DNA from 4 places in the Geobacillus sp. CAMR5420 genome. Region 1 is predicted to be linked to each of the others. Evidence: predicted binding sites of a transcription regulator. Region 1 holds the regulator's gene; each other region holds the start of a gene.
The links. The regulator Rex, encoded in region 1, represses fermentation and respiration genes when NADH is low (regulators of the CRP and FNR family bind a similar motif). The targets are predictions, from matches to a motif close to TTGTGAAATATTTCACAA.
Positions count from the first base shown of each region.

Region 2: the regulator Rex is predicted to act here: its motif matches at 3,863-3,880, upstream of DI44_RS12340 (nitrate/nitrite transporter).
Region 3: the regulator Rex is predicted to act here: its motif matches at 2,368-2,385, upstream of DI44_RS12445 (DUF2249 domain-containing protein).
Region 4: the regulator Rex is predicted to act here: its motif matches at 3,357-3,374, upstream of DI44_RS13595 (L-lactate dehydrogenase).

Region 1 is NZ_JHUS01000007.1:3,832-11,648, forward strand. It holds gene DI44_RS14815 (ABC-F family ATP-binding cassette domain-containing protein) at 1-1,689, opposite strand, end outside; gene moaC (cyclic pyranopterin monophosphate synthase MoaC) at 1,786-2,274, shown strand; gene DI44_RS14805 (redox-sensing transcriptional repressor Rex) at 2,290-2,931, shown strand; gene tatA (twin-arginine translocase TatA/TatE family subunit) at 2,949-3,101, shown strand; gene tatC (twin-arginine translocase subunit TatC) at 3,122-3,865, shown strand; gene DI44_RS14790 (YdiK family protein) at 4,049-4,228, opposite strand; gene DI44_RS14785 (type II CAAX endopeptidase family protein) at 4,225-4,959, opposite strand; gene groES (co-chaperone GroES) at 5,315-5,599, shown strand; gene groL (chaperonin GroEL) at 5,704-7,320, shown strand; gene fumC (class II fumarate hydratase) at 7,761-7,817, shown strand, end outside.
Region 2 is NZ_JHUS01000020.1:34,886-42,702, forward strand. It holds gene DI44_RS12360 (sigma-70 family RNA polymerase sigma factor) at 1-357, opposite strand, end outside; gene DI44_RS12355 (NEW3 domain-containing protein) at 485-1,651, shown strand; gene DI44_RS12350 (ABC transporter ATP-binding protein) at 1,654-2,610, shown strand; gene DI44_RS12345 (ABC transporter permease) at 2,597-3,676, shown strand; gene DI44_RS12340 (nitrate/nitrite transporter) at 3,956-5,131, shown strand; gene DI44_RS19380 (hypothetical protein) at 5,377-5,649, shown strand; gene DI44_RS12330 (Crp/Fnr family transcriptional regulator) at 5,966-6,664, opposite strand; gene modB (molybdate ABC transporter permease subunit) at 6,882-7,544, shown strand; gene moaA (GTP 3',8-cyclase MoaA) at 7,599-7,817, shown strand, end outside.
Region 3 is NZ_JHUS01000020.1:12,526-20,342, reverse strand. It holds gene DI44_RS12435 (nitric-oxide reductase large subunit) at 1-1,704, opposite strand, end outside; partial or broken gene DI44_RS12440 (Crp/Fnr family transcriptional regulator) at 1,684-2,199, shown strand; gene DI44_RS12445 (DUF2249 domain-containing protein) at 2,437-2,670, shown strand; gene DI44_RS12450 (DUF2249 domain-containing protein) at 2,674-2,883, shown strand; gene DI44_RS12455 (membrane protein) at 2,880-4,130, shown strand; gene DI44_RS12460 (metal-sulfur cluster assembly factor) at 4,153-4,455, shown strand; gene DI44_RS12465 (Fic family protein) at 4,646-5,395, shown strand; gene DI44_RS12470 (hypothetical protein) at 5,476-5,661, opposite strand; gene DI44_RS12475 (heavy metal translocating P-type ATPase) at 5,952-7,817, opposite strand, start outside.
Region 4 is NZ_JHUS01000012.1:123,801-131,617, forward strand. It holds gene DI44_RS13615 (glutamate-1-semialdehyde 2,1-aminomutase) at 1-280, opposite strand, end outside; gene DI44_RS13610 (ABC transporter ATP-binding protein) at 675-1,679, shown strand; gene DI44_RS13605 (ABC-2 family transporter protein) at 1,672-2,463, shown strand; gene DI44_RS13600 (ABC-2 family transporter protein) at 2,467-3,252, shown strand; gene DI44_RS13595 (L-lactate dehydrogenase) at 3,398-4,351, shown strand; gene DI44_RS13590 (potassium channel family protein) at 4,521-4,925, shown strand; gene bcp (thioredoxin-dependent thiol peroxidase) at 4,992-5,468, shown strand; gene perR (peroxide-responsive transcriptional repressor PerR) at 5,693-6,151, shown strand; gene DI44_RS13575 (YgzB family protein) at 6,177-6,530, opposite strand; gene DI44_RS13570 (nucleotidyltransferase-like protein) at 6,906-7,769, shown strand.

The DNA of each region.
Region 1 (7,817 bases):
GTATGTCGTTTTGGCAGAATCACTTGCCGTTTCTGTCGGGCGGACGTTCAGGAGCGCCAATTCGCGCATTTCTTCTTTTTTGGCGATGTAGTAATCATAGTCGCCTAAGTATTCCGTTAGGCCTCCGCTGGAAAGTTCAAACACCTTTGTTGCGATTCGGTTGATGAAATAGCGGTCGTGGGAAACGAACAAAATCGTTCCCGGGTAGTCGATGAGCGCTTGCTCGAGCACTTCTTTGCTGTCGAGGTCTAGATGGTTTGTCGGTTCGTCCAAAAGAAGGACATTTGCTTTTTGCAACATCAGCTTGGCGAGCGCCAGGCGTGCTTTCTCCCCGCCGCTTAAAGCGGAGACCGGTTTTAAAACGTCATCGCCGGAAAACAGGAAGTTGCCGAGCACGGTGCGAATTTCTTTTTCTGTCTTTTCGGGGTAGGCGTCCCACAGCTCGTCAAGCACCCGTTTGTTCGATGACAAATCAGCTTGGTCTTGATCGTAATAGCCGATTTGGACGTTTGCGCCGTAGCGGAGCTCTCCTGTTTGGATAGGGAGTTTTCGGGCGATCGCCTTCAGCAATGTCGACTTGCCGATGCCGTTCGGCCCGACTAGGGCGACGCTTTCGCCGCGCGTGATGCGGAAGCTGATTTGGCGGATGATGGGTGCACCGTCGCCATAGCCAACGGCTATGTCTTCAGCGGTGAGCACTTCATAGCCGCTCGGTCGATCGATCGAGAACGAAAAGGAGGCTGATTTTTCATCGTCGACAGGCCGTTCGAGCCGTTCTATTTTTTCCAGTTGCTTTCGCCGGCTTTGCGCCCGTTTGGCCGTCGAGGCACGGGCGATGTTGCGCTGGATGAAGTCTTGGAGTCGGGCGATTTCTTCTTGCTGTTTCTCGTACCGTCTTAACTCTTGTTCGTATTGCTCGGCCCGCAACTCCAAATAGCGGCTGTAGTTGCCGGCATAGTGTTTGAGCGTGGCATTCGACAGTTCGTATACGTCGGTGACGATTTTGTCTAAAAAGTAGCGGTCGTGGGAAACAACCAGGACGGCACCGGGATAGGCTTGCAAGTACTGCTCCAGCCAGGCAAGCGTCTCAAGATCCAAATGGTTCGTCGGCTCGTCCAAAATCAATAAATCCGGCTTGGACAACAGCAATTTCCCAAGGGCAAGCCGCGTCCGCTGTCCGCCGCTTAACGACGAGACCGGCGTAGTTTTATAATCATATGAGGAAAACTGCAGCCCGTGCAAAACGGAGCGGATGTCGGCTTCGTATTGGTAGCCGCCTTGTTCTTTGTATTGTTCTTGCAGCTCGTCATACATTTTCAGCGTTTTTTCATAGCGAGCGGGATCGGCGAGTACGTCCGGGTCGCCGAGTTGCATGCTGAGTTCGGCGAGCTGTTTTTCGAGTCCTAGAAGCGGGGTGAATACCTCAAGCATTTCGTCCCAAATGGAACGCGGCGAGTCGAGCCCGCTGTTTTGCGCCAAATAGCCGATTTTGATATGGTTTGGTTTGATGATTTTGCCGCTGTCGAAAGAGAGTTCACCGGCGATGATTTTCAACAATGTCGATTTTCCCGCTCCGTTGCGGCCGACAAGGGCGATTCGGTCGCGGGACTGTATTTCTAGTTTTATATTCGATAAAATAAGGTCAGCACCGAAATATTTCGTGAGCCCGTGCACTTGCAAAATGATCATGTCCGTCACCTCGCGAATAGTTTAACGCAAGTCGCGAAAACGGTCAAAGACGAATGATGAAAAATCGTGTATAGTGTATAAATGGAGGAGATTGTATTGTCATCGTTCACTCATTTCAATGAACAAGGGCGCGCGAAAATGGTTGATATTACGCACAAAGAAGATACTGTGCGAGTGGCTGTGGCGCAAACGAGCGTGACTGTCAGCCGGGAAATTTACGAAAAAATGACGAGCAATGCGATCGAGAAAGGGGATGTGCTCGCCGTCGCTCAAGTGGCGGGGGTGATGGCGGCGAAGAAGACAGCTGACCTTATTCCAATGTGTCACCCGCTTATGTTAAAGGGTGTGGACATTGCTTTTGCTTGGGAAAACGATGGAGAAGCGCATAAGCTCGTCATCACGGCAACGGTGAAAACGAAAGGGAGCACAGGAGTGGAAATGGAAGCGCTGACGGCCGCTTCGGTCTGTGCGTTGACAGTGTACGATATGTGCAAGGCGCTTGATAAAGGAATGGTCATCGGTCCGACGTATTTGGTCGAAAAAACGGGCGGGAAGTCTGGCCATTACCGACGGAAAACCGATTAGCTAGGGGATGAGATCATGAGCAACGAACAACCGAAAATTCCGCAGGCAACCGCCAAACGGCTGCCGCTTTACTATCGGTTTTTGAAAAACTTGCACGCTTCCGGCAAGCAACGCGTCTCCTCTGCCGAGTTGAGCGAGGCGGTGAAAGTCGATCCGGCGACGATCCGCCGTGATTTCTCCTATTTTGGCGCGCTTGGCAAAAAGGGATACGGGTATAATGTCAATTATTTGTTGTCGTTTTTCCGCCGGACGCTTGAAGAGGATGAGGTGACCGAAGTCGCCTTGTTTGGCGTCGGCAATTTAGGCACCGCCTTTTTAAACTATAATTTTTCGAAAAACAACAATACGAAAATCGTGATGGCGTTTGATGTCGATGAGCGGAAAGTAGGGACGACAGTCGGCGGGGTGCCGGTCTATCATCTCGATGAGTTGGAGGAGCGGCTTCACGAAAACATCCCGGTCGCCATTTTAACCGTGCCGGCCGCCGCGGCTCAAGCGCTGACCGACCGCCTTGTCGCGCAAGGAATTAAAGGCATTTTAAACTTTACTCCGGCGCGGTTGAACGTGCCGAACCATATTCGCGTCCATCATATCGATTTAGCCATTGAGCTGCAGTCGCTCGTCTATTTTTTGAAAAACTATCCATCGCCATCGTAAAAAGGAGAGAAGAACACATGAAATATTTGTTGCTCGTTGCTGTGATTTTGTTGCTGTTTGGCACGAAAAAGCTGCCGGAATTAGGGCGGTCGTTCGGCCAGTCGCTTCGCGAGTTTAAAGACGCCACAAAAGGGCTCGCTGATGACGAAGAAACGAAAACCGACCGATGACAAGGCAGGATGGAGAAACAATGAATGACAAAGAAATGTCGGTGTATGAGCATCTGGGTGAACTGCGAAAACGGCTCATCATCGTGCTCATCTTTTTTGCTGCGGCGCTTGTCGTTAGTTTCTTTTTTGTCGATGATGTCATTTTGTATTTGCAGCGAACGGCCGAGGCGAAGCATTTGACCATGAACGCCTTCCGCCTCACCGATCCGATTAAAGTGTATTTTCAGTTTGCCTTTGTCATCGCGGCTGTACTGTCGGCTCCGGTGCTGTTGTATCAAATTTGGGCGTTTGTCAGCCCCGGTCTGTATGAAAAAGAGCGGAAAGTGACGTTAAGCTATATCCCGGCGTCGATCGTTCTTTTTTTAGCAGGCGTCAGCTTCGCTTATTTCGTCTTGTTTCCGTTTGTCGTTCGATTTATGAGCCGGCTGGCTGACCAACTAGGGGTTCAACAAATGATCGGCATTAATGAATATTTTCAGTTTTTGCTTCAGCTCGTGCTGCCGTTTGGCATCGTGTTTCAGCTGCCGATCGTCGTGTTGTTTTTCACCCGCTTAGGGCTTATTACGCCGCAGCTTCTTGTTCGCATCCGCAAGTATGCGTATTTAGCGCTGCTTATTTTAGCGGCGGTCATTACGCCGCCGGATGTGCTGTCGCAAGTGATCGTCATGATTCCGCTCACCATTTTGTATGAAGGAAGCATTTGGGTGGCGCGCATCGGCTATCGGAAAGCGCAGCGAGCAGTCGAGCAGGAAGGCAATGAGTGAGGCGGGACGAAAAACATTGAGAGGAAAGCGAGCAAGGCCGGGCCAAACGAAGGGGCTGTCTCAAAAGCCGCAAAACAGGGCTTTGAGGCCGGCCTCTTGTTTTTTTGTTTCCATTTTCACGATATGATCGCCGTCATGGGATTGATGTTCTGGTCCCTTCCCGCGCGAATCACGGGAAGGGGGTCAGCGTTTTGAGGCGAAAAGAAGGCGAAGGGCGGTGCCGAAATCAAAGGCAGCGAGCGCCGCTAAAGCGATGGTGGAGACGTTCCAAACCGTTTCATGAGCACTTTCGATGGCCAAATACGTAAACAGCAAGCCTAAGACGAAATACGGAAGCGAAAACAGCCGAGGGTTTCGCATCATAGCCAAACCCTCCAAACGGCGAGCGGCAGCTCGGACTGGCGCATCATTTTCTCAATCTCGTCGGCCAACAGCGTCTGCATGGCGACGACGAACGTATTCATGGCGACATGGGCGAAAATCGGTACGAAAATGCGTCCGGTTTTCGCGTATAAAAACGCGAATACCATCCCCATGGATGTGTACAGAAGCAAATGTTCCGGCTCCATATGGACAATGGCAAACAAGAGCGAACTGACAAGCGCAGCAAGCCAAAAGTTGTATTTTTCATAAAGCGAGCCGAAAATGATTTTGCGGAAGATGAGCTCTTCCAAAATCGGGCCGATGACGGAGGTGACGACGACCAACAGCGGCGTCAGGCGGATGATATCGATGATTTGCCTTGTATTTTCCGACCCTGGTTTGATGCCGAGCAGCCGCCATTCGATGTTGGCGGCGATGCTTTGGGCCGCGAGCGCCAAAAAGACGCCCAAGACCGCCCACATCCACGAGGAAGCGAGCGGCAGCCGCCGCATCATTCGTTCGTCGCGGTCACCGCGGAGCAGCCATAGGATAATGACAAAAGCGAGCAGGAAACTAATGATCGCCCAATACCCGGAAGCCAGTTTGGCGGCTTCGAGGCGGCTTTCCGCTCCTTGACCGACGCCGAGGGCGCGAAGAAGCGGCACGCCGACAAAGGCGGACAGCTGCATGACGATATACGTGATGATGACGTACCAGTGGTTGCGTTTCAAACCCTCTACCCCTTTTATTTCAAATTATATCCGTATTGTATCACATGTATGGCGAAAATAGTAAGAAAACTGCGCCCCCCAAGCCTGTCTCATCGCTGTAAAAAAATGGGCCGGTGCCGTTTATCGATTTTGGAAATGTGCAATAATGAAAAAGGGCTCCGCGCGGATGGGGAGTAGAGGCAAAACAACCGGCTCCTTTTGCTCTTTCTTCTTTAGGAGAGAAAAACAGTTATTTTTTTGCATTTCCTACTTGCAAAACTGAAAGAAGTTCATTAATATTATAAGTGTGTTAGCACTCAATAGTGATGAGTGCTAATAAGAACGGTGAAAACTATCGTTAAGGAGGTTGTTCCCCGTGTTGAAGCCATTAGGCGATCGTATTGTCATTGAAGTCGTGGAAACAGAAGAAAAAACGGCTAGCGGTATCGTTCTGCCGGATACGGCGAAAGAAAAACCGCAAGAAGGCCGCGTTGTTGCTGTCGGTGCAGGCCGCGTGCTCGATAACGGCCAACGCATCGCGCCGGAAGTCGAAGTTGGCGACCGCATTATCTTCTCGAAATATGCGGGCACAGAAGTGAAATACGACGGCAAAGAATACTTAATTTTGCGCGAAAGCGATATTTTGGCTGTCATCCGCTAATATATGCGTTCATCACATAAACATTCCGAAAACATACTGGGTACTTAATCGGATACTTAACTTGTGGCACGCAGTCCAACAATTTCATAAGGAGGTAACGGGGTATGGCAAAACAAATCAAGTTCAGTGAAGAAGCGCGCCGTGCGATGTTGCGCGGGGTGGACAAACTTGCAGACGCAGTGAAAGTCACATTAGGTCCGAAAGGCCGCAACGTCGTATTGGAGAAAAAATTCGGTTCGCCGCTCATCACGAATGACGGGGTAACGATCGCGAAAGAAATCGAGCTCGAAGATCCGTTTGAAAACATGGGCGCGAAATTGGTCGCTGAAGTCGCCAGCAAAACGAACGACATCGCTGGGGACGGTACAACAACCGCTACGGTATTGGCTCAAGCGATGATCCGCGAAGGCTTGAAAAACGTAGCAGCTGGTGCCAACCCGATGGGCATCCGTCGCGGTATCGAAAAAGCGGTTGCTGTTGCGGTTGAAGAATTGAAAGCCATCTCCAAACCGATTAAAGGAAAAGAGTCGATCGCCCAAGTTGCTGCGATCTCGGCTGCTGACGAAGAAGTCGGCCAATTGATCGCTGAAGCGATGGAACGCGTTGGCAATGATGGCGTTATCACGCTTGAAGAGTCGAAAGGCTTCACGACGGAACTCGACGTTGTCGAAGGGATGCAATTCGACCGCGGTTACGTTTCACCGTACATGATTACGGATACGGAAAAAATGGAAGCTGTCCTTGAAAATCCGTACATCCTCATCACGGACAAAAAAGTATCGAGCATTCAAGAACTGTTGCCGGTCTTAGAACAAGTCGTCCAACAAGGCCGTCCGCTCCTGATCATTGCGGAAGATGTTGAAGGCGAAGCATTGGCGACGCTTGTTGTCAACAAACTGCGCGGCACGTTCAATGCGGTTGCTGTCAAAGCGCCTGGCTTCGGCGATCGCCGCAAAGCGATGCTCGAAGACATTGCGATTTTGACAGGCGGCGAAGTGATCTCGGAAGAGCTTGGCCGTGAATTAAAATCGACGACGATCGCGTCGCTTGGTCGTGCGGCGAAAGTTGTTGTCACGAAAGAAACGACGACGATCGTCGAAGGCGCTGGCGATTCGGAGCGCATCAAAGCGCGCATCAACCAAATCCGTGCGCAGCTTGAAGAAACGACGTCCGAATTCGATCGCGAAAAACTGCAAGAACGCTTGGCGAAATTGGCTGGCGGCGTAGCGGTCATCAAAGTCGGTGCGGCAACAGAAACAGAATTGAAAGAACGCAAACTGCGCATCGAAGACGCGCTCAACTCGACTCGTGCGGCTGTTGAAGAAGGCATTGTCGCCGGCGGTGGCACGGCTCTCATGAACATCTACAACAAAGTCGCTGCCATCGAAGCGGAAGGCGATGAAGCAACCGGTGTGAAAATCGTATTGCGCGCGATCGAAGAACCGGTTCGTCAAATCGCGCAAAACGCTGGTCTGGAAGGCTCGATCATCGTTGAGCGCCTGAAAAACGAAAAACCGGGCATCGGCTTCAATGCGGCAACAGGTGAATGGGTCGACATGATCGAAGCTGGTATCGTTGACCCGACGAAAGTCACTCGTTCGGCGCTGCAAAACGCTGCATCTGTCGCCGCAATGGTCTTGACGACAGAAGCGGTCGTTGCCGACAAACCGGAAGAAAACAAAGGCAACAACAACATGCCGGATATGGGCGGCATGATGTAATCCGCCTAGCGAAACAAAGAACACTGGGAGTAATCCCGGTGTTCTTTTTCTTTTTGCCGCTGGGCAGTAGTCAAATTGAACGTGAAGCTTTGCACTCGGGGCGGCAGGATGGAGCTTGAGTTCTTTGACGAGCAGCGGCGGGGCCGCAGCATCAGCAACCACTCCGCGGCGGCCTGTCGACCACGTATAAATCCCGAGCCGGTGGTCGACCGTTTCGCTGTTGATAGTCAACGTTAATGTAGGCAGCTTGATATCACCGAATGAACAGTCGGAAAGCCATAGAAGAAGCAAAATAAGAAGCGGGGCCCATCGTTTCTTCATTGTCGAACCATTCCCCTTTTTTGAATATAGGCGTCTTTTTAGCCGCTTCGTTGCGTTGATCCGGCTGAAAATGGGAATAAAAATGTAATGGGGATGTCGATGCAAAGGAGGACAACGCAATGAACGAACGAATCGAACGCGACTCGCTCGGCGAGGTGCGGGTGCCGGCCGATAAA
Region 2 (7,817 bases), on a different contig from region 1:
TTGTTCCAGTTGGCGGAGAAAATCAAATTCCGCCCCCTTTTCTGTTAAAGCTGCTTCCTCAAGGCGGCTCACTAAAAGGTCCCGTTTCTTGCGCAGGCGGTCGAGCGACCGGCTTTTCGTTTTCACGGCAAGAAAGGCTTGAACGCTTCCCCGTTTCGGGTCGAATTGATGCGGTTTTTGCAAGATTTCGAGAAACACATCGTGGCTGACATCTTCCGCCTCCACCTCGTCGCCGACGATCCGAAGAGCGATATGATAGACCATCGGAGCGTATTTTTCGTAAAAACGGTCAAAGGCGGCGCGCGAGCCTTCGGCGATCTTCTCGAGCAGTTCGAGGTCTTCCCGTCGGTCTTCCATCTTGCCCACCTCCCGACGCATGCTTGGAATGGTTGCTCTGCATCTATTCTACAACTGAATTTTTCTCCTGCAAAACAAATCCATTGATCCATTTCTGGCGTATACGAAGTGAAAACAGAAGGAGGGAGTGAATGTCGTGCAAAGCAGGATCATCATGATGTTCGCCATGATCTTGACTCTCTTTTCGCTTCTTCTTCCGATCCGCCCGGCATCGGCGGCAAGCGGTGTTGTTCTCTTCACGCCATACACCGGGCTTTCCGTGACGCCGGGGGAAACAATCGACTATACGGTCAATGTCATCAACAACGGTTCCAACATTGAAAACGTCACCTTCTCGTTTGACCACCTGCCGAAAGGATGGTCGACTTCGATTACCGCTGAGGGGAGAACGATTGAGCAGCTGTCCGTCCGAGGCGGAAAAGAAGAAGAGGTCACGTTGGAAGTGACCGTGCCGCTGGATGTCGACAAGGGGGATTACCGCTTTTGGCTCGTCGCGAAAGGGGACAGTGGTTCATCGAAATTGCCGCTGCTTGTCCGCGTGACGGAACAAGGATCGTTTAAAACGGAACTGACGTCGGAACAAACGAACCTCGAGGGGCACGCGGATTCGAGCTTCACGTATGATGTCACGCTGAAAAATCGAACTGCCAAGACGCAAAATTACGCGTTAAGTTCGGCGGCGGAAAAAGGTTGGCAAGTCACGTTCAAATCGGAAGGCAATTCCGTTACGTCGGTGAAGCTCGAGCCGAATGAATCAAGAGACATTACCGTAGAGGTTAAACCGCCGGAAAATGTGAAAGCGGGCACGTACAAAATCCCGATCAAAGCGCAAACGAGCGATACGTCGGCTGAGCTGACGTTAGAAGCGGTCATTACGGGCACGTATGCGCTCAAACTGACGACGCCGTCAGGAAACTTAAGCACCGATGTGACGGCGGGGCATGAACGGGTGATCGATCTTGTTGTCAAAAACACCGGAAGCGCTCCACTTTTGAACATCAATATGACGGCTGACGCTCCGCCTGATTGGGAAGTGGAATTCGATCAAAGCACGATCGCCCAGCTGAACCCGGGCGATTCCAAAACAGTCAAGGCGAAAGTGAAAGCGTCGGATGAAGCGATCGCTGGGGATTATGTTGTCAACTTCCAGGCGCAAACGGCGGAAACGTCGGCGGAGGCGGCGTTCCGCGTCTCGGTCAAAACGTCGACCGTTTGGGGAGTGGTGGCGGTGTTGATCATTCTCGGGGTGGCCGGAGGGCTATACTATTTGATCAAAACATACGGGAGGAGGTAAGCATGGCAGCACCCGCTGTCATCGAGCTTGACAACTTGTGCAAAACGTATGGCGACCATCGGGCGGTTGACCATTTGTCGCTTTCCATTCAAAAAGGGGAAATTTTTGGGCTTCTTGGCCCGAACGGGGCCGGAAAGACGACGACGATTTTGATGATGCTCGGGCTCACCGAGCCGACGTCCGGCATGGTTAGGGTATGCGGGATCGATCCAGTGCGAAATCCCATTGACGTTAAACGGAAAGTCGGGTACTTGCCGGATGATGTCGGCTTTTACCATCACATGACAGGGTTGGAGAACTTGCTGTATACGGCGGCGTTAAACGGCATTCCTCGCGCCGAGGCGGAAAAGCGAGCGTGGGAGCTGCTCGAGAAGGTGAATTTGACCGATGCGGCCCATAAAAAAGCGGGGAAATACTCGCGGGGAATGAGGCAGCGGCTCGGCTTGGCCGATGTGTTGATGAAGCGCCCGGAAGTGATCATTTTGGATGAGCCGACGTTGGGCATCGACCCTGAGGGAGTGCGCGAGCTGCTTCGGCTGATCCGCGATTTGAGCCGCCATGAAGGCATCACGGTCCTGCTGTCCTCGCACCAATTGCACCATGTGCAGAAAATTTGCGACCGAGTCGGCTTGTTCGTGGGCGGCCGATTGTTGGCCGAAGGGAATATCGAACGCCTGGCGCAACAGCTGTTTTTGCAGGATGCCTATGTCATCCATGTGGTTGCTTCGCCGCTTGACGCTTCCTTACGGTCCAAAATCGAGGCGATTCCGGGCGTCAATAAAGTGGAGCAAACGGAAGATGGATGGGATGTGTATTGCCAAACGGATGTGAGCGCCGCCATCAGCCAGACGATCATCGAATCAGGATCTTCGCTGTTCCATCTCAGCCGGCGGGATTTTGGACTTGATGAGATTTATCACCGCTATTTTGAAGGGAGGGATGTACGTGAAGGCCAGTAAGGAAGAGCGATGGGCAAACGATGTTTTTTCATATGTGAAAAGATGGAGCGAACGGCTGAAGGTGGGTGCGCTTGATGAGAAGAAACGAGCAAGAGGGGCAAACAGCGCCTTTTCGGCCATTGTCAAAAAAGAACTGGCCGATTATTTGACGAGTTGGCGCATGATCATTTTAATCGCCCTCATCTTGCTTACTTGCTTCGGCTCGCTGTATACGGCGATGACGACAATCCGGGACGCGTTGGATTCCTCGGAAGAGGCCAAGGAAATCGCGAAAGGCGCCTACTTGTTTCTAAAATTATTCACCGTCTCGGACGGAACGTTGCCTTCGTTTCTGACGTTTGTCAGCTTTCTCGGGCCGCTGCTCGGCATCGCCCTTGGATTTGACGCCATCAATTCGGAGCGGAATCGGGGGACGTTAAGCCGGCTCATGGCCCAGCCGATTCCGCGCGATTATGTGATCAACGGCAAGTTTGTCGCTGCGCTGTTGTTGAATGCTGTTTTGTTTCTTTCGCTCGGCCTGCTCGTGATGGCGTTGGGCATTTTGGTCTTGGGGATTCCGCCTACTTTCGAAGAGTTTGCCCGCATGGTCTGCTTTTTGTTGTTATGTCTTGTGTATATCGCCTTTTGGCTGAATCTCGGCATTTTGTTTTCCGTCGTCTTCCGCCAGGCGGCGACATCCGCGTTGTCGTCGATGGCCGTTTGGCTGTTTTTCAATCTTTTCTACTCGATGATCGTGGAAGTATTTGCGAAATCGTTTTTGCAGTCTGACGCCATTACGTCCGTCGAGCAGGCGGTCGGCCGTCAAGAGTTGGTGCTTGGTCTCATGAGATTGTCGCCGAGCTACTTGTTCAATGAATCAACAACCGCCTTGCTTTCGCCGGACGTCCGAACGCTAGGGATCGTCACGGTGGAGCAAACGGCCGGCGCTGTTGCGGCCCCCTTGCCGTTCTCGCAAAGTTTGCTGCTCATTTGGCCGCAGGCGACCGCGCTCATTGCCGCCACCCTCATCTGCTTTGCGATCGCGTATTGGTTGTTTATGAGGCAGGAGATACGGGCGAGTGGGTGAGAAAACAAGTTGTTTGCCGTAGACGGGGCGGAAGAGATGTGTGCGCCCAACAGCGTTTCTTATCGTTCGTATGTGAAAAACGTTCTGCCAAATCGTGTCCGTTCCTTTTGGGGACGGGCTTTTTCTTTTTTTGGATGTGACAAAACCGTGACAACGCTTGTGGCAAAATGGTGACAACAGGCAAGAATGTGATCAACCTCACAAATCCGTTTCCTTCTCCTGCGTATGATGGAAGTACAAACAACGTCACAAATTTTGAAAGTTTGGGAGGGGCTTTTCATGAATAAACAAAAGGCGCTGCTGCCGATTACGACGTTCGCCATGATGTTTTCATTCGCCGTGTGGGCCGTGTTTTCGCCGCTTGCGAGTACGTTTCAGCAAATGTACGGGCTGACATCGACGCAAAAAAGCATTTTGGTCGCCATTCCGGTGCTGCTTGGCTCGATCATGCGTTTGCCGCTTGGCATTTGGACGGACCGGATCGGCGGGCGCAGGCTGTTTTCGCTGCTGCTCTTGTTTCTTGTCATTCCGCTTGTTGGCGCAGGGTTTGCAGATTCGTATGCGATGCTTCTGTTTTGGGCGTTTTTCATCGGCATGGCCGGAACGTCGTTCGCCATTTCGGTGACGTTCGTTTCCCGCTTGACTCCGCCGGAAAAGCAAGGGACGGCGCTTGGGATTAACGCGATGGGCAACTTCGGCACGGCGGTTGCTGCGTTTTCCGTTCCATCGATTGCCGCAGCGTTTGGTGTGCCTTGGGCTTTTTGGGGGATGATCATTCCGGTTGTCGTCATGCTCGTTTTCGTTTGGTTTTTCACACCGGATATGCCGAAGCCGAAACAACAAAAAACGGTGCGTGAATCGCTGTCGGTATTGAAATATAAACATACGTGGACGTTGTCGCTCTTTTACTTCGTTACGTTCGGGGCGTTTGTCGCTTTCGGCATTTACTTGCCGTCGCTGCTCGTTGACTTGTATGGGTTGACGCCAGTGGATGCTGGGATGCGCGCGGCTGGGTTTACTGTACTCGCTACGCTCGCGCGGCCAGTCGGCGGCTATCTTGGCGATAAAATCGGAGCTGAACGGGTGTTGACGTTCGTCTACGCTGGAATGACAATCGGCGCGTTGGTGATCGCGTTTGGAATGGAAAATATTTGGGTGATGACAGCGGCTTGTTTGTTTGTGGCCGTGATGTCTGGGCTGGGCAACGGTGCGGTGTTCAAACTCGTGCCGCAGCTGTTCCCAGCCGAAACGGGCGCCGTCACCGGCCTTGTCGGCGCCTGGGGCGGACTTGGCGGCTTTTTTCCGCCGATTGTCATGGGGATCATTAAAGATGCAACAGGTTCGTACGTGCTCGGTTTTCTGCTCCTTAGTTTGTTTACCCTTATTTGCTTCTTGCTGAACCGGCTCGTATTTGGCAAAAAAGCCGGCGAACCGGCGAAGCGGTTCGCTTCTTGAATGGAATACCGTATAGAGAGGCTGAAAGCTTGTTCGCTTTTAGCCTCTTTTTTTGTTTGGGCGTGTTTTTCTGTTATTCAATGTGAGTATGCGTTTCACTATTGTTACATGATTAAAATATATTGCTCATTATTTCACGAACCCTTCAAACATGGCCGCTCCTTGGTGATACAAATCACTAGGGGAAAGGCAGAAATGGCGTACGCTGAAGGTGTAAATCAAATCAACTGAAGGGGGAGAAAACAGTGAAACGAAATGTGTCTACGTTGTTGTCAGTTGCGTTGGTTGCATCGCTTTTGGCCGCATGCAGCAACGGGGGAGGAGGAGAGGCAAAGGCGGAAAATAAAAACGGAACAGCGGCAACTACGCAACAGTCTGCTACGAACATGTTAGCGGCGCATAAAGGATTGAACCAAGCACCGGTGCCGTTGAAAATGGAGCGGATCGGACCGCATGACGTCCGCGTTGAAATGACGGCGCAAATCGGGAATATACCCGATCGTCACTCATCAGTTTAACCATGCACAAAAAGGAGCCGTCGCCATGCTGAAAGTGACCGAAACGGGCGAAGACGACGGCTCAGAAACAAGCGGACATTAATGTTTCCCCATTTCCCTAAACGGGAGATAGCCGCCTAAAGCCCTATAGCTCTTATTATACGGCGGTGAAAAGAAAAAGAAGTGATTCGCATCACAATCGAAAAAAAGAGAGCGTCCGGCAGGCCGCGAACAACGGTCGGTCGGGCGTTCTTCTAATCAGCGCGCCAAAATGGCTTGGTCGTTGCTGTGTATCGAAGGGGAACGATCAGACAGACCCCTAACTACGGTGCACCGCTCACTCAATGCAACAAATATCCGGCGGACAGTCTTCGCATTGAATTTCCGTTTTCAAATAGTTTAAATCATGAACCGTAATTTTCCCCCGTTTTGTCGAGATGATCCCTTGTTGTTTTAATGCATTGAGCATCCGATTAACGCTTTCGCGCGTTGTGCCGCAAAAGTTGGCTAAATCTTGGTTTTTCAATGCGACGTCGATCAAAATGCTTCCATCTTCAAGCGGGACGCCATAGCTGTTGCATAGGCGAATGAGCGTCGAATAGAGCGCCCCTTTTTTTCCGTTCATAATCAAATCGCGGAATTTCGTCTGTGTCCGCCGGACATGCTTGCTCATCCAGCGCATATATTCAAGAGTAAGGGTCGGATTGATAAGCAGCTGCTGTTCCAGTTCCTCTTTGTTTACGACTGCCGCTTCGCCTGGCTCTATTACCTTGGCCGTCAACAAGTAGTGTGCATCGTTCGTAAACAGCGTCAATTCACCAACGATTTCCCCGCTTCCGCAAATGCGGAAGCACATTTCTTTTCCGTCCGGACAAATTTTGCTTACTTGCACTTTGCCAGAGAGGATCAAATACAATTCATTGGCCGGCATCCCTTCTTGGAACAAAAAGGAGTGCTTGCGCAACGGAATCACTTTTTTCGACGATTGCAACAAAGAACGTAAATGGGGAAAATATCCATTCACTGCAGCTTCCATCGATAGCACCTCCATTCATTCAGCTATTTCTATTGTAAAAATCATCACAGCGGGAGAGAGTGAAAAAAATCACCGGTTACTGTTTTTTGTGCGAGGCGTCACAATTTTTTCTAAATTGGTTTTTCCTTTTTCTATGTTACAATGTGAGTAGCATCACAGCATTCTACTGTTTGTTTTCGTATGGTAAAAGGGAGACGGAACAGAGAGAGGTTCGTCGATGGAAGAGTTTTGGTCACCGGTATGGTTATCGATAAACGTATCGCTTCTTGCCGGAGTGATCGTCGCAATCCTTGGAACAGCGGCGGCGAGGTGGATGGCGCGCCGCCGGTTTCGTGGGAAGACGATCGTGGAGACGGTGTTTATGTTGCCGCTCGTGCTGCCGCCGTCGGTCGTCGGTTTTTTGCTCGTCGTCTTGTTTGGCCGACATAGCCCCATCGGCCAGTGGATCGAGGCGTCGTTTCATACGACCGTACTGTTTACACCCGGCGCGGCGGTGATGGCGGCGGTTGTTGTGTCGTTTCCGCTCATGTACCAGGCGGCCAAAGCGGGTCTGGAAGCCGTTGATCCAACCGTTGAAGGAGCGGCGCGCATCGATGGGGCGAATGAGCGCCAAGTGTTTTGGCATATTTCGCTGCCGCTGGCCAGAAACGCCTTGTTGTCCGGGGCGGTGCTGTCGTTTGCCCGCAGCCTGGGGGAGTTTGGCGCAACGCTCATGTTTGCCGGGAATATTCCGGGAAAAACGCAAACGATCCCCACCGCTGTCTATATGGCGATGGAGTCGGGGCGGATGGAGTTGGCGTGGGCATGGGTGGCGGTCACCATTGGATTGTCATTTAGTTTGTTGTCCTGTGCGGCGAAACTAGGCCGTTGGCAGCGATAAGGAGCAGGCCGTTGGAACATCACGCGGCCCATGAAAGGGAAAGGAGGGAGCGACATGGAAGAGCGCGACCGGGTGAAGATCACCGACCGCCTCGCCCGCCCGCTTCGCGATTTGCGGTTGTCGGTCATCGACCAATGCAATTTTCGCTGCGTCTATTGCATGCCTGCGGAAGTGTTCGGGCCGAATTTTCGCTTTTTGGCGGAAGACCAACTGTTGACGGTTGAGGAAATGGCGCTTTTAGCGGAATGTTTTGTCGAGCTTGGCGTTGAAAAA
Region 3 (7,817 bases), on a different contig from region 1:
TTCCGGTGAACCGTTGTAGTAATAGTGGTGGCCGATGCCGATCACACCGCTGCCCAATAAAATCGTAAATTGGAAATAAAGCGCCCGGACGGTCGATGTTTTCGTCACAAGCCGCAGCTGGACGAGCAAAAACCCGATGACGACAACGGCGAACACTTCGAAAATGCCTTCGACCCATAAGTGGATGATCCACCAGCGCCAAAAATCCGCCATCGTAAAGTTCGTATCCGGCTCGATAAAGAACGCGAAGATGTAAAAGAACGGAACGGCGATGGCTGAGTAAAACAGCAAGTGGATGAGCCCGCCTTTGTCGCTTTCTTGCTTCAGCCCTCGTTTGATGCCGCGAAAGACGATGAACAGCCAAAGCAGCATGCCCACGACTAAAATGATTTGCCAAACGCGGCCGAGCTCAATGTATTCCCATCCTTGATGGCCAAACAGAAACCATTCGTTCCCTAAGTAGCCGTTGACGCCTAGCCATTGGCCGATCATGCTGCCGGCGACAAGGACAACAAGCGCCCAGAAGAGCAGATCGACGAGCAGCCCTTGCTTTTTCGGCTCTTGCCCACCGACAAGCGGCGCGATGAAAATCCCCATGCCAAGCCAAGCGGTGGCAATCCAGAAAATCGCCAGCTGCAAGTGATACCCTTTGGCGATGTTAAACGGCAATAGGTCATGGATCCATTTGATGCCGAAGAAGCTGTCCGGTTCCGTATAGTAGTGGGCGAGCAACGCCCCGAACATCGTTTGGACGAAAAAGAGCGCCGATACGACGACGAAATATTTGCCCGCTTTCACTTGCGACGGAGTCAGCGGCTGCCGCCGCAAGTCGATGACCGGAAACTTCCCTTCTGCATACGCTTCTTGCATGCTTAGTTGATAACGGTGGAAGACGTACAAAATGATCCCGATAAACAAAATCAAAATCGTGACGCTGACGCCGCTCCACCATACCGCGGAAAACGACATCGTATTGCCGGCGTCCTCATAGTACGGCCAGTTGTTCGTATACGTAATCTCGTCGCCAATTCTCAACGTGCTCGACAGCCAAGCCGTCCAGAAGAAAAAGTCGGCAATTTGCTTGATTTGGTCGCCATCCGCCACCCAGGCACGGTTCGATTTTGGCATGTCGCTTTCTTTGATCAATCCTTTTTTCAATCCCCAACCGTCGCCATTGGTGAACACGTCACGGTAATAGTCGCGCACTTTTTCCAACCCGTATACTTGCGCATCCGTCAGGACGAGAACATCTGTAACCGGATTGTAGCGGTTTTTTCGCATTTCCTTGATGACTTGTTCGCGGATGATCGTTTTCTCATCGTCGGTTAAATCGGCAAACGGTTTGTGATACCGCTCTTTTGCTTTGTAATCTTGCATGCCTTCCGTATAAATTTTCAACGCTTCCGCCGTATAGTCCGGCCCCATATACGACCCGTGTCCAAGCACGGTTCCGTAATCCATCAGCCCGTATTTTTGGAAGACGGCCTGCCCGCCGATGATCGTTTCTTTCGTCATCAGCACTTGGCCGTCTTCACTGCGCACTTCCTTCGGCCTTGGCGCCATTTCTTTAAAAATCCAATACCCGCCGACAAGCAGGACGGTAAAGCTGATCACAATAGTGAAAATGAGAATCGATTTGAGAAAACTGTTGGTCGTTTGCCGCCCCGTCCGCATGTTGGGGCGAACGGATCGATGAACTTCCATATAAGCGGAAAAGAACAAATCATCTCGATTTTGCAGACGGGAGAAATGTTTCCGCATGCCGGCTTTTTCTTAAAAGGCACCTATCCGGCCCACGCCGAAGTGGTCGAGGAAGCGACATTGATCGCGATCCCAATCCACGATTTCGAACAAGTGCTGATGGCGAGCCCTGAACTTTGCATAAAACTGTTCCGCGTCATGGGCGAAAAAATCGTCGACTTGCAAAACCGGCTTGAGGCGCAAGTGCTCCATAATACGTACGAACAAATCGTGCTGCTTTTGTTGCGGTTGACGCGCACGAACGCCGTCAAGCAAGGGAAATGGCATCGGCTCACCGCCCATGTGACGAACCGCGAGCTGGCCAACATGATCGGCACCGCCCGGGAAACGGTGAGCCGCACGTTGAGCCAGCTGAAACGGAAAGGGCTGATTGACGTCGACGAACACGGCTTTTATTTGATTGACCGCGAAGGGCTCGAACAAGAAATCTTTTTCTAACTCCTTTTTCCCCATCGTCCGGCACCGGTCGGGATGCGCAATGGAGCTGATGGGGTTTCCTTTCAAACACTTGGGCAAGCCCATCTTTCTGAAACATGCTATTCCGCCCTTTCAAACGAAGACGAAACCTTTTTTCCAAAGTGGAATATGTCATGTTTCGGCCGAAAGATGTGAGCTATATCACAACATTCCGCAGTGAAAATGATTATCATGATAGTCAAAAAGGAGGGAAAGCGCATGGGTGTGACGATTGAACTCGATGTGCGCGAAGATTTGCGGCAGAAGCGGGAACCTTTTGAAAAAATTATGAACGCCATTAAGCCACTCAAACCGGGCGATACGTTCATTTTGCACGCCCCGTTCAAGCCGCTGCCGTTGTTTCCGATTATGAAAGCGAAAGGATTTACGTATGAAGTGGAACAAATCGAAAAAAAACATTGGAAAGTAACGTTTGTGAAGCAGGGGGGATGACCGATGATCCTCGATAACCGCGGACTCGAGCCGCCGCAACCGATGATGCGGACGCTAGCCGCCCTCGCGAAGCTGAATCCTGGGGAGACGCTGACGATCATTAACGACCGCCGCCCGATGTTTTTGTACGAGCAGCTTGATGAGCTCGGCTACCGGCACGAGACGGTCGCACGCGAAGACGGCAGTTTTGAAATCCGCATTACGAAAGGATGAGCAACGTGTTTCCTACTCGCACGGGGACAGAAACAGACGTCCGTCTTCCGTTCTCGTTTATCATGTTCGCCGTGTTGGCGTTCGCCGCGTCGCAGCTTATGTTGCTTGGAGCGATTCCCTCACTTAGCAGCGGCGCGTTCCGGTTGCCGTTCGTCTGGGCGGCGGCCCACCTGGCGTTGCTTGGCTTTGCGTTGATGACGGCCATGGGGGCGATGTATCAGCTCGTTCCGGTCGCCTTTTTGACGCCGATTTGGAGCGAGCGGCTCGGCTTTTGGCAATTTGCAGTGACAGCGGCCGGAATTGTCGCATTTGCCGTAAGCCTGGCGGCGGCGCCAAACCGGGCGTTTCTTCCCAGCTTGTTGCTTTTGCTTGGCATCATCCTATTCGTCTGGCAAATGGCGATGACGTTAAGAAAACAAGAAACGAAAAATATCATGACGCTCTTTGTCGCCACGTCACTGTTGTTTTTGCTGCTGACGGCGGCCGCCGGGGGGCTCTTGGCGTTTCACTTTTTCGCCGCCAAAGGCGCTAACAGTCATGAAGTGGTGTTCGGCTTGCATGTGCTGTTCGGGCTGTGCGGCTGGTTCACACTGCTCATCATAGGCTTTTCGTACAAAATGGCGCCGATGTTCTCGCTCGCCCACGGCTTTTCGCTGCGGCCGGCGCGTTACGTCTATGCGCTGTACATCAGCGGGATTGCGGTGGCGTTCGCCAGCTTATTCTTGCGAAGCCACGCATGGCTTATAGCCGGTGCAGCCTTGCTCATGAGCGGATTCGTTGTTTTCGCCTGGCATATCCGCGCCATTTTGCAAAAGCGGATGAAAAAAACGCTTGACCGCCCGTTCCGCTTTTCTCTTTCGGCCATCGTCATCGGCCTCGGGCTGCACGTTGCCGCCTTTGCCGCCATCGTTGTCGGCAGCGGACGGCTGCTTGGCATCATTGTTTATCTATTCATTGTTGGCTGGATCCTGTTTAGCATCATCGGCTATTTGCTCAAAATCGTGCCGTTTTTATGGTGGACGCATCGCTACAGCGAAAAAGTCGGCCAACAACACGTGCCGACGTTAAGGCAAATGATGAATGAGCGAGCCGTCACCGTCCAATGCCGCCTATGGCTTTTCGCCCTCGCGCTGGCGGCTGTGGCGCTTGCTGTCGCGAGCGTGCCGCTGTTCGCCATCACTCAAGTGCTGTTGGCTGGATTAAGCGTTGCCTTTGCCGGAACGATTTTAACGGTCTTCCGAAAATAAGCGAATGAGGAGGAAAAGAACGATGGATGTCCGCAAACTTGCCATTCAACAGCTGAAAACGGTCCTTGATCCGGAGCTCGGCATTAACGTCGTCGATTTAGGGTTGATTTATGACTTAAAAATCGAAGATGGGCATATCAATGTCCTGATGACGCTCACGACCCCGGGCTGCCCGCTTCACGACTCGATCGCCGGCGGCGTCAAACGGGCGCTCGAGCAAATCGACGGCATCCGCGACGTGCGCGTCCAAGTGACATGGAACCCGCCATGGACGCCGGAGCGAATGAGCGAAGAAGCGCTCCGGCAGCTTGGGCATTTTTCCTGAAACGGTCCACTTTTCCATCCCTTTTCGCCGTTCGCCCGTGTTGGGCGGACGGTTGTTTCATTGTCCTGCAACTGCTGAACACTCCCCGCCCTTTATTTTTGTATCGTATAGAAAAAACGAGAGCCATCGCTTGGCTATTTAAAGGAAAAACGAATCGAGGCCGCGAATCATATACCAAGAGGTGAGAGCGATGTTTGCTAAAATCGACGAGCTGAAACAACGGTTGGATGCGTTGCGCCCTTTGCCTCCAGGGTTGGTGAAAAACTTGCGGGAATCATTTCGGATCGAATGGACATACCATTCTAACGCCATCGAAGGCAATACGTTAACCTTGTTAGAAACAAAGCTAGTCGTAGAAGAAGGGATTACCATTGGTGGAAAACGACTCAAGGAACATTTGGAAGCGATTAACCATGCGGAGGCGATTGACTTTATTGAAGAGTTAGTCGCAAACAAAGAACATTTGACCGAGCACGTGTTGAAACAGGTCCATTATTTAGTATTAAAGAGCATTGACAATGAAAATGCCGGGAAATATCGAACATACAATGTGCGCATTTCCGGCAGCTCGTACACCCCCCCTCACTTTTTGCATGTACAAGATGAAATGAATCGATTGTTTTCTTGGTATGAAACGAATCAATATGCTCTTCATCCAATCGAACTGGCGGCTCGTTTCCATTTTCAGCTCGTATCCATTCATCCATTTGCTGACGGAAATGGACGAACTGCCCGCTTAATGATGAATTTCATTTTAATGCAGCATGGCTATCCGCCCGCTATTGTGAAAGCAAATCCAGAGCAGCGCCGGAAGTATTACGAAACGCTGGAAAAAGCGAGCGTCGAAGGCGAGGTCACTCCGTTCATTCAATTGATCGCCGCATGTGTCGAAGAAAGCTTGCGCCACTATTTGTACGCGTTAGGGATGGAAGACGAATGAAACAGTACAAGAAAAAGACACGGAAGTGGACATGATTCCGTGTCTTTCTTGCTCCAATTCTAAGGTTGGCATTTGATCGGCTATTCAAGCAACACGTTCCACAACCATGCCATCAAAGGAACGATGACAAAAAAGGCCAAGGCGATGCATCCGACATATTGAATCCACCGGGGAAATCCTCGCCAATCGAGGGCTTCCCGCTTCATCGCCCCTCCCGCAGCGATCCGATCCAACTCTTCGGTCGGCGAAAACACCCGGTCGTCCACCCGTTGAACCTCTTCTATCCGTTGTGTTTCATGCCTCTCTTCTTCTCGAGATCCCTTCATGCCGCCCCCTCTTCCCCATGATTTTCCTGAACAGGCCAAAACGTTTAACAACTGCCATCCCAAACGTTCGACCTAATCAGCGGTTGGCATTTTCCTCTTTCATTATACCGTCTCTCATCGTCAGAAAGCACCCATATTTTCCACGCCTTTCATGAGGGAAGACCAATGCACTCCTTCGAAGTTGAGAGAGGCGCCGAAGCAGTCCTTTCCTCGCTGCCCGCAGCCCCGTCTCATTCTTTCACCCGCAGCAGGCGCATGCTGTTGAATGTCACGAGCAGCGTCGCGCCCATATCGGCGAACACCGCGAGCCAAAGGGTGAGCCAGCCCGGGACGGCGGCGGCGAGCGCCAACGCTTTGAGTCCTAAGGCGACGGCGATGTTTTGCCGGATGACGGCAAGCGTTCGGCGCCCAAGGTGGACGGTGTACGGCAACTGGCGCAAATCATCGGCCATGAGCACAACATCGGCTGTTTCCAAGGCGGCATCCGTCCCCGCCCCGCCCATCGCCACACCAATATCGGCCGCGGCCAAGGCAGGGGCGTCATTCACCCCGTCGCCGACCATGGCGGTCATGCCGCAACGTTCTTTCAGCTCGCGGATCGCCGCCAGCTTCTGTTCCGGAAGGAGCTCGGCGCGAATATCAGATACACCCGCTTGACGACCGATGGCCTGTGCGGTTTGCTCGTGGTCGCCCGTCACCATCACCACTTCCGCCACTCCAAGGCGCCGCAGCGCGGCGACCGTTTCCGATGCGGACGGCCGCAGTGGATCGGCCGCGGCGATAAGACCCAACAGCCGATCGGCGGTGCCAACGGCCATCACCGTTTTTCCTTCGCTGCGGAAAACAGCGATTTGTTGTTCCACTTCATCCGGCCACTCCCCGATCAAGCGGGTGAACAAGGCCGGGCTGCCGATATAATACGTTTCGTTTCCGACAGCGGCCTTGACTCCTTTTCCGGTCAACGACTGAAACGCATCAACTGGCGCGCCAAGAAACGGCGCTCCCTCCTCTTCCGCTTGGCGGACGATGGCTGAAGCGAGTGGATGCTGCGATCGTTTTTCGATCGCCGCCGCCACCGCCAGCAGTTGTTCACGGCTCCCTTCATACACGACGACATCGGTCACGGCTGGTCTCCCTTCCGTCAACGTCCCGGTTTTATCAAAGGCAATCGCCCGCAGCCGGCCGATTTGTTCGAGATATACCCCGCCTTTGATGAGCACGCCGCGCCGAGCCGCGTTTCCGATGGCCGTCACAATCGCCACCGGGGTGGAGATGACGAGCGCGCACGGGCAGCCGATGACAAGAACGGCAAGACCGCGGTAAATCCAATCAAGCCACTCCCCGCCCATCACGAGCGGCGGCACAAGAGCGATCAGAAGCGCGGTCACGATAATAAACGGCGTATAATAGCGAGCAAACCGGTCGACGAACGCTTGCGACGGCGCCCGCTCCGCTTGCGCCTCTTCTACAAGATCAATCATTTTCGCCAATGTCGTTTCATCCGCCCGCTTTGTCACTTCAACTTCGAGGAATCCTTCTCCATTCAGCGTCCCGGCAAACACTGCATCCCCCACTGCTTTTTCCACCGGCAGACTTTCGCCGGTGATCGCCGCTTCATTCACTGTGGAGGCGCCGCTTATGACAATGCCGTCCAAAGCGATTTTTCCACCCGGCTTGACGATCATGACATCCCCGACGCGAACGTCTTCGACCGGAACGGTCACCTCCTCCGCACCGCGCCGAATCGTCGCTGCAGCGGGCGCCATCTCCATCAACGAGGCGATCGACCGCCGTGCTCGATCCATCGAGTAGCTCTCGAGCGCTTCGCTGATGGCAAATAAAATGACAACGACTGCTCCCTCTTGCCATTCGCCGATCGCCGCCGCACCGAGAATAGCGATCGTCATTAATGTTTTCATATCAAACTGCCAGCGGGCCAGATTCCGGAGCCCCGTCCAGAACAGGGAGTAGCCGCCGATCACGATCGCCGCCAAATACATCGCAATCGCCAGCATCCCCTTGTCCGCCGCATCGGCCGCAATGCCAATCAGAAGCAATACAGCAGAGACAAGGACGTTCCTGTTCTCTTTCTTCTT
Region 4 (7,817 bases), on a different contig from region 1:
GCGGCGTTGGCGTGCCGTACAACACACCGGTCTCGGCGGCGCGGCGGATGGCTTCCGCGATGTGTGGATGGGCGTGCCCGGCGATGATCGGTCCGTAGGCGGCCAAGTAGTCGATGTACTTGTTTCCATCCACATCCCAAAAGTAGGCTCCTTGCGCCCGCTCCATCACGACTGGCGCACCGCCGCCGACCGCTTTGTATGAGCGGGACGGGCTGTTCACTCCACCAACAATGTGCTGGAGCGCTTCTTCATATAATTGTTCTGATTTGGTCCACTGCATTGTTTGATCCTCCTGTTTCCGCTGACTGCCTCTTTATATAGTAAACCGAGAAGACTCAAACTTCAATGCTATAGGCGTAGGCGGGAGATGGATCGGTTTCTCCCATCATTGACGTGCTGATTCGAAAAAATCCGACAGGGAAATATTTTGTTTCCGTATGGGTGGAAACCGACATCCAACTGTTGCCGACGGTCGATCGGCGAGTGGGCATTGATTTAGGACAAAAGCATTTTGCCGTTCTTTCCAAATCGGAGGCGGCGCCTAACGCAATGGCGTCAACAGACTGGAAAACAAAAAAGATGAAAATGGCGGCGATTCATGTATAATGCAACATAGGAGAAGGGCGCAAGCCGCCTTTTTCCTTTGACGCCAAGGAGAGGTCAGGAGGAGAACGATGAACGCGATTGAAGTAGAACATTTGCGCAAAGAATTTAAAGTGCACAAAAGCCGCTCCGGCCTTGTCGGAGCGTTTCGCGATTTATGGACGCGCCGTTATACGCTCGTTCGAGCGGTTGATGACATTTCGTTTGCCGTCAAGCAAGGGGAAATCGTCGGCTATATCGGCGAAAACGGCGCCGGCAAATCCACGACGATCAAAATGTTGACCGGCATTTTAACGCCAACGTCTGGGCGCATTGTCGTCAACGGGATGAATCCCCATAAAGAGCGCGAAAAATTCGTGCGCACGATCGGCGTCGTGTTCGGCCAGCGTTCGCAATTATGGTGGGACATCGCTGTTCAAGAGTCGTTCCGGCTGTTGAAAAAAGTGTACCGCGTCTCGGACGAGCAATATCGCCGCCATATGGCCGAGGTGATTGACATGCTTGAGATCGGCCCGCTGCTTGATAAGCCGGTGCGCAAGCTGTCGCTTGGCCAGCGGATGCGCTGTGAGCTTGCCGCCGCGCTCATTCACAACCCGCCGCTGTTGTTTTTGGATGAACCGACGATCGGCCTTGATGTGCTTGTCAAACTCAACATCCGTCAGTTTTTAAAGCAGTTGAATGAACGGTATGGCACGACGATCCTGCTGACGACGCACGACATGTCAGACATTGAAGCGCTTTGCGAGCGGGTCATTATGCTCGATGAAGGGAAAATCATTTACGATGGGTCGCTTGAGCGCCTGAAAGAAAGATGGGGGCAAGGAAAACGGGTCGCCTTTACGTTCGCCGAAGCGGTGACGGCCGCTTTTTTGCAGCAGTTGACTGAAGGGTTGGATGTTGTTTGGAAAAAAGGTGAACAGCCAAACGTTTGGGTCTCGCACGTTCCATCAGGAGGCGTGCCGGAAGTTGTCAGTCGCGTCGCTGCCCGTTGTGCGTTAAATGACATCCATATTCACGAAGTGCCGACGGAGGAGATCATCCGCAATATTTATGAGGAAGGTGCGGTTCATGGGTAAGTATGTCGAAATGGTCCGCATCCGCTTTTTAATGATGCTCGCCTACCGGACAAACTATTACACTGGCATTTTGATTTACGCCATTAACATCGCAGCGTATTACTTCCTTTGGTCGGCTATTTATGGCGGCAAATCATCGATGCAAGGGATGTCGCTTGGGCAAATGACGACGTATGTCGCCATTTCCTGGCTGGCGCGGGCGTTTTATTTTAACAACCTTGACCGTGAAATCGCCATGGAAATCCGCGATGGAAAAGTAGCGATTGAACTGATCCGCCCGTACAGCTATTTAGGGATGAAAGCTGTGCAAGGGCTTGGCGAAGGGCTGTTTCGCCTTTTCTTTTTATCGCTGCCTGGGCTTTTGGTCGTATCGCTTTTTTTGCCGCTTCAGTTTCCGGGACACGCCAAAACGTGGCTGTCTTTCGGCTTGTCGCTTCTATTCAGCTTTATCATTTTTTCGGAGCTGAACTTGCTTGCGGGGGTTGTGACGTTCTTTACGTTCCGAAATGAAGGGTTGCTTAGGGCGAAGCGGTTTATCATCGACTTGTTTTCTGGGCTCATTTTGCCGCTTTCCTTTTATCCTGATTGGGCGCAACGGGCGATGATGTATTTCCCGTTTCAAGCCATCAGCTACATCCCAAGCATGATCATGACAGAAAGTTTTAAAGGTGCTGCTGTCCGTGATGGCCTGCTTCTGCAGGCAACGTGGTGCATCGTATTGCTTTTTCCGATTGGATGGTTATGGAGAGCGGCGAAAAAGCGTCTCGTTGTGCAAGGGGGGTAAACGTTGTTTTACGTATCGGTTTTTTTTCAATACATGGCGCAATATATGAAGACAAAGCTGCAATATCGAGCCGATTTGTTCGTGGAGTGGCTGTCTGACTTTATGGCTCAGGCGGTCAACTTGGTATTTTTGCTGGTTGTGTTCGGCCATACGACGCTGCTTCACGGCTGGTCGCGCGATGAGATTTTGTTTATTTACGGTTTTTTTCTTGTTCCATATGCCGTATTTGGCGCCTTTTTTAACCTTTGGGATTTTAATGAACGATATATTGTGCAGGGGGAAATGGATCGTGTGTTGACGCGCCCGCTAAACAGCCTGTTTCAAATTGTTTTGGAGCGGATGGAGCTTGAATCGCTGCTTGGCGCTGTGCCCGGGCTGATCATTATGCTGTATGCCGGCAGCCGCTTGTCTCTTTCGTTTCATTGGTATGATGTCTTCGTGTTTATTTTGCTTGTGATTGGCGGTGTGTTGATTTATGCCGGCATTTTCATTTCACTGGCGACGATCAGTTTTTTTGCCGACGCCCGCACATCCATCATGCCGATGATGTACAACATCAGCAGCTATGGCCGCTACCCGATCGATATTTATCATCGCGTCATCCGCTATATTTTAACGTGGGTGCTGCCGTTTGCCTTTGTCGGCGTTTATCCAGCCTCCTATTTTCTTGACAAAGAGGAATGGTATGGCTATGTCTTTTTCACTCCGGTGGTCGGTGCCGTCTGTTTCGCCGTCTCGGTCATGCTTTGGAACGCCGGGGTGAGACGATATCGCGGGACGGGGAGCTAGGCGCCCCGCCCGTTTTTGTTCATTTGCCATCAAAATGACAAACAATGGTCAAGCAATCGACACAACCTTGTCTGTATCGTTAGCATGTTGTGGCGTAAAATAAAATGTGAATATATTCACAAAAAGGAAGAAGAGGTGAATAGTGATGAAAAACGGGAGAGGAAATCGGGTAGCGGTCGTCGGCACCGGGTTTGTCGGCGCCAGTTATGCGTTTGCCTTAATGAATCAAGGGATTGCCGATGAGATCGTGCTCATCGATGCAAATGAAAACAAGGCTGAGGGCGATGCGATGGACTTCAACCATGGGAAAGTATTTGCGCCGAAGCCGGCTGACATTTGGCACGGCGATTACGATGATTGCCGCGATGCCGATTTGGTTGTCATTTGCGCCGGCGCCAACCAAAAACCGGGCGAGACGCGGCTTGATCTTGTGGACAAAAACATTGCCATTTTCCGCTCGATCGTTGAGTCGGTCATGGCATCCGGATTTCAAGGACTGTTTCTCGTCGCCACCAATCCGGTCGACATTTTAACGTACGCGACGTGGAAATTCAGCGGCCTGCCGCAAGAGCGAGTAATCGGATCGGGCACGATTTTGGACACGGCGCGGTTCCGCTTCTTGTTGGGCGACTATTTCGCCGTCGCCCCGACGAACGTGCACGCCTATATTATCGGCGAACATGGCGACACTGAACTCCCGGTCTGGAGCCAGGCTGATATCGGCGGCGTGCCGATCCGCAAGCTGGTCGAGTCTAAAGGGGAAGAAGCGCAAAAAGAGCTCGAGCGCATTTTTGTCAATGTGCGCGATGCCGCCTACCAAATTATTGAGAAAAAAGGAGCGACGTACTACGGGATTGCTATGGGGCTTGCCCGCGTGACGCGCGCCATTTTGCATCATGAAAATGCCATTTTGACCGTTTCCGCTTACTTGGACGGCCCATACGGCGAACGCGATGTCTACATCGGTGTGCCTGCTGTGATCAACCGAAATGGCATCCGCGAAGTGATTGAAATTGAACTTGACGAGGAGGAGAAAAAATGGTTCCACCGTAGTGCTGCGACGTTAAAAGGTGTATTGGCGCGCTATTTTGCTCAGTAAAGCGCAACGATTGGCTTCATCTGACGGGACGCTGGCTTGTCAAATGGGTCGGGTGATCCGGTGGAATACAGGAGTGCTGCCGATTCAAGCAGGGTGCGGAGGGTCATGCGGTATAATCGCCCGGTTGTCCGCGTATATATGAACGACGGACAAAAATGGGGGGAACGTGATGGATTACGCCTTCCTTGGCATTGTTGCCGCCGTACTGCTCGGCAGCATCACCTCGCTTTGGACAGTGCGCGTGCAAGCGACGCATCGCCTGTCACTCGATAGCTTATGGGTTCTCGTCCAATGGTATTTAACGATGTTGCTCGGTTTTGCCATGATTTATATGATTTTGCAAGTAAACGGCCATGCTGTGTTTACCCCATCCCCAAATAGCGCATCGAAAGATCGTTTGTCGCTGCTTGAAGACAGCTTGTATTTAAGCGGTATGACGCTTTTGTCGGTCGGATACGGTGATGTCACTCCGATCGGCGTCGGGCGGTGGATCGCCATTGCCGAAGCGCTGCTCGGCTACATTATGCCCGCTGTCATCGTGACGCGCACCGTGTTTGACTGGGATCATCGCTGATATGAGTTGCAATTTCCCTTCGTCTTCGCTACGCTAAAAGAAAACGAAGAAGACGGGGGGAACGACATGACGATTGCCATTGGCCAGCCAGCTCCAGATTTCACCTTGCCGGCAAGCAATGGGAAAATGGTTTCGCTGTCTGATTTTCGCGGCCGGTATGTGGTGCTTTACTTTTATCCAAAAGACATGACCCCGGGGTGCACAGCCGAAGCGTGCGACTTTCGCGATCGCCATGCGCAGTTCGCTGAGTTGAACGCCGTCATTTTAGGAGTGAGCACCGACCCGATGAATCGGCATGAGGCGTTTATCGAAAAATATGAGTTGCCATTTTTGCTTCTTTCTGATGAGCGGCATGAAGTGGCCGAGCTGTATGGGGTATGGAAGAAAAAGAAAAATTTCGGCAAGGAATATATGGGCATTGATCGCTCGACATTCATTATCGCCCCCGACGGAACGTTGGTCCAAGAATGGCGCGGGGTGAAAGTGAAGGGGCATGTCGATGAGGCGCTTGCGGAAGTCGCCCGACTAGCGTCATCTAGGTAAGCGTCCAGACAATGTACATCGTTTGGCGTATGATACATAGTAACCTCCTCAAATGAATGACATAAGAGGCGGAAACAATTTCCGCCTCCTTTTTTTGTTAAAATGGCGTCCGAACCCATATATTAATGGCATCTATATTGACAAATGGCATGCATTCTTTGTAGACTAATTATAAATATTATAAAGTGATAATTTTTTTCACCTTTGAACAGAGAGTGAGGTGCATGACGGTGTCTGACAACGAGCAACTGAAGGAAGCGCTTGACATGCTGAAAAAGACTGGCATACGCATCACGCCGCAACGTCATGCGATATTGGAGTATTTGATCAGCTCGATGTCCCATCCGACGGCTGATGAAATATACAAAGCGCTGGAAGGGAAATTCCCAAACATGAGCGTAGCTACCGTCTACAATAACTTGCGCGTCTTTAAGGAAATCGGGCTTGTCAAAGAGCTGACGTACGGCGATTCGTCAAGCCGGTTTGACTTCGTCACTTCCAATCATTATCACGTCATCTGTGAAGAGTGCGGCAAAATTGTCGATTTCCACTATCCAGCGCTCGATGAAGTCGAGCAGCTCGCCGCTCACGTCACCGGTTTTAAGGTCGACCACCATCGCATGGAAGTGTACGGAGTCTGCCCTGACTGTCAAAAAAGCGGGGCGCCGGCGCATTCACATTAAAAAAGCTGATAGCACAAGGCGGCTATCAGCTTTTTCTTTTTTTGTTGTACTTTTCGTCAAACTCTTTTCCTTCCAGTTCGCGGTCTAACGTCAACGGTTCACGGCAAAACATGCATAAATCGACGCGTCCGAGCATTTTTGTCACTTTGCCGCACGACGGGCAAACAACTTGGACGGCTCTCGTCGAGAGTGTGCCGATCCAAAAATATACAATGCCACTGGCGACAAGAAACAACATCCCAAACAACATAAACAACGTCATGATGACCGGGGACGTACGAAAAAACAGCCCAAGATACATGACAATGACACCGATAAAAATCAAGCTTAAGGCGAAAGTGCGAATTTTGTTGATTTTGCTCGAATATTTGATGCTCATCACAGTCCCTCCTACATAGACCACTATACCATAAAACGGGGTCCCATCGCGAAGAAGAAATCAACAAAATCGACGTTTTAAAGAAAGGAATTCCTCTTTTTTTGTCGAATAACGAATGACGGCAACAAACGACAGCTTCATGGATGCAAGCATTCTGGTCTTTCTGAAATGAAACAGGCGTTGACAGCATTGTTTGAACATCTGCACAAACGCAATGTGATGATTGATGACGGTGGAAGGGAGGAAAAAACGTTGCAGAAAAAACAGCCGGCTCAAAATAGGAACGTATGGTTGTCTGTCAATCGATATGTTGGGATATCTGAGGGATTTGTCCGCCCGGATATCGCGGCCGGCTTTCTGCAACGGACGCGAGGTATGAAAGAATTGCTGCATCCCATCTGTCACGAATGGGCAAACCGCTGCAACACGCACGGAATTTTAATGATTGAAAAAACGGCTTGCCATGCAGCAACAACGGATACGTTTGATGTCGTGCTGCTCGTCATTGTCGACCCGCAAAGCGAGCCTATGCTTCTCAGACAGTATTCACTAAACGAGAAAAAGGCGGTGCTTTATGCAGTCAGTGAACGGCAGTTAAATGAATGGCTTGTTCTCGGGTCACATCGAAAGGCGGTCGACTGGGTGTTCAACGGAACGGTCGTGTTTGACCGAAACGGCTATGTTCAGCAGTTGCGCCAGCGCCTTGAGCAATTCCCGCCTAAAGAACGGCGATTGAAAATGGGACTCGAGTTTGCCAAACTGATCCGCCGCTATACGGATGGCAAGGCGCTGTTTGCCGCCAAGCATTGGCTCGACTCATACAACCATATGGTGCAAGCCCTCCATCATTTGGCGCGATTGACCGTGATCGAGCACGGACTTTACCCGGAAGTGACCGTATGGAATCAAGTCAAGCGAATGGATGGAAGGATTTATAAACTGTATGAAGAACTCGTTGGAAGTGAAGAACCGCTTCCGAAACGGCTGGAACTTTTGTTGCTGGCCAGTGAATTTTTGATTCATTCTTACGTAGAATCAGGTTCCTCTCATTTATGCGAAGCGCTGAAAGAAAAAAATGGTGCTTGGAGCATTGAGGAAATGACCGGTCATCCGCAGTTTGCGCCTTACTCGGTTGATCTTGTTATCATGCTTGAGTATCTTGTCGAAAGGAAAGTGCTAACCGTCGTGGAAATGCCGACAAAAGGAAATACAATGCTCGAACGGTATTACACGTTGTAAAAAAAAGAATTTTGACGGTCCCCTTCTGCTGATCCCCAAAAATGGAAG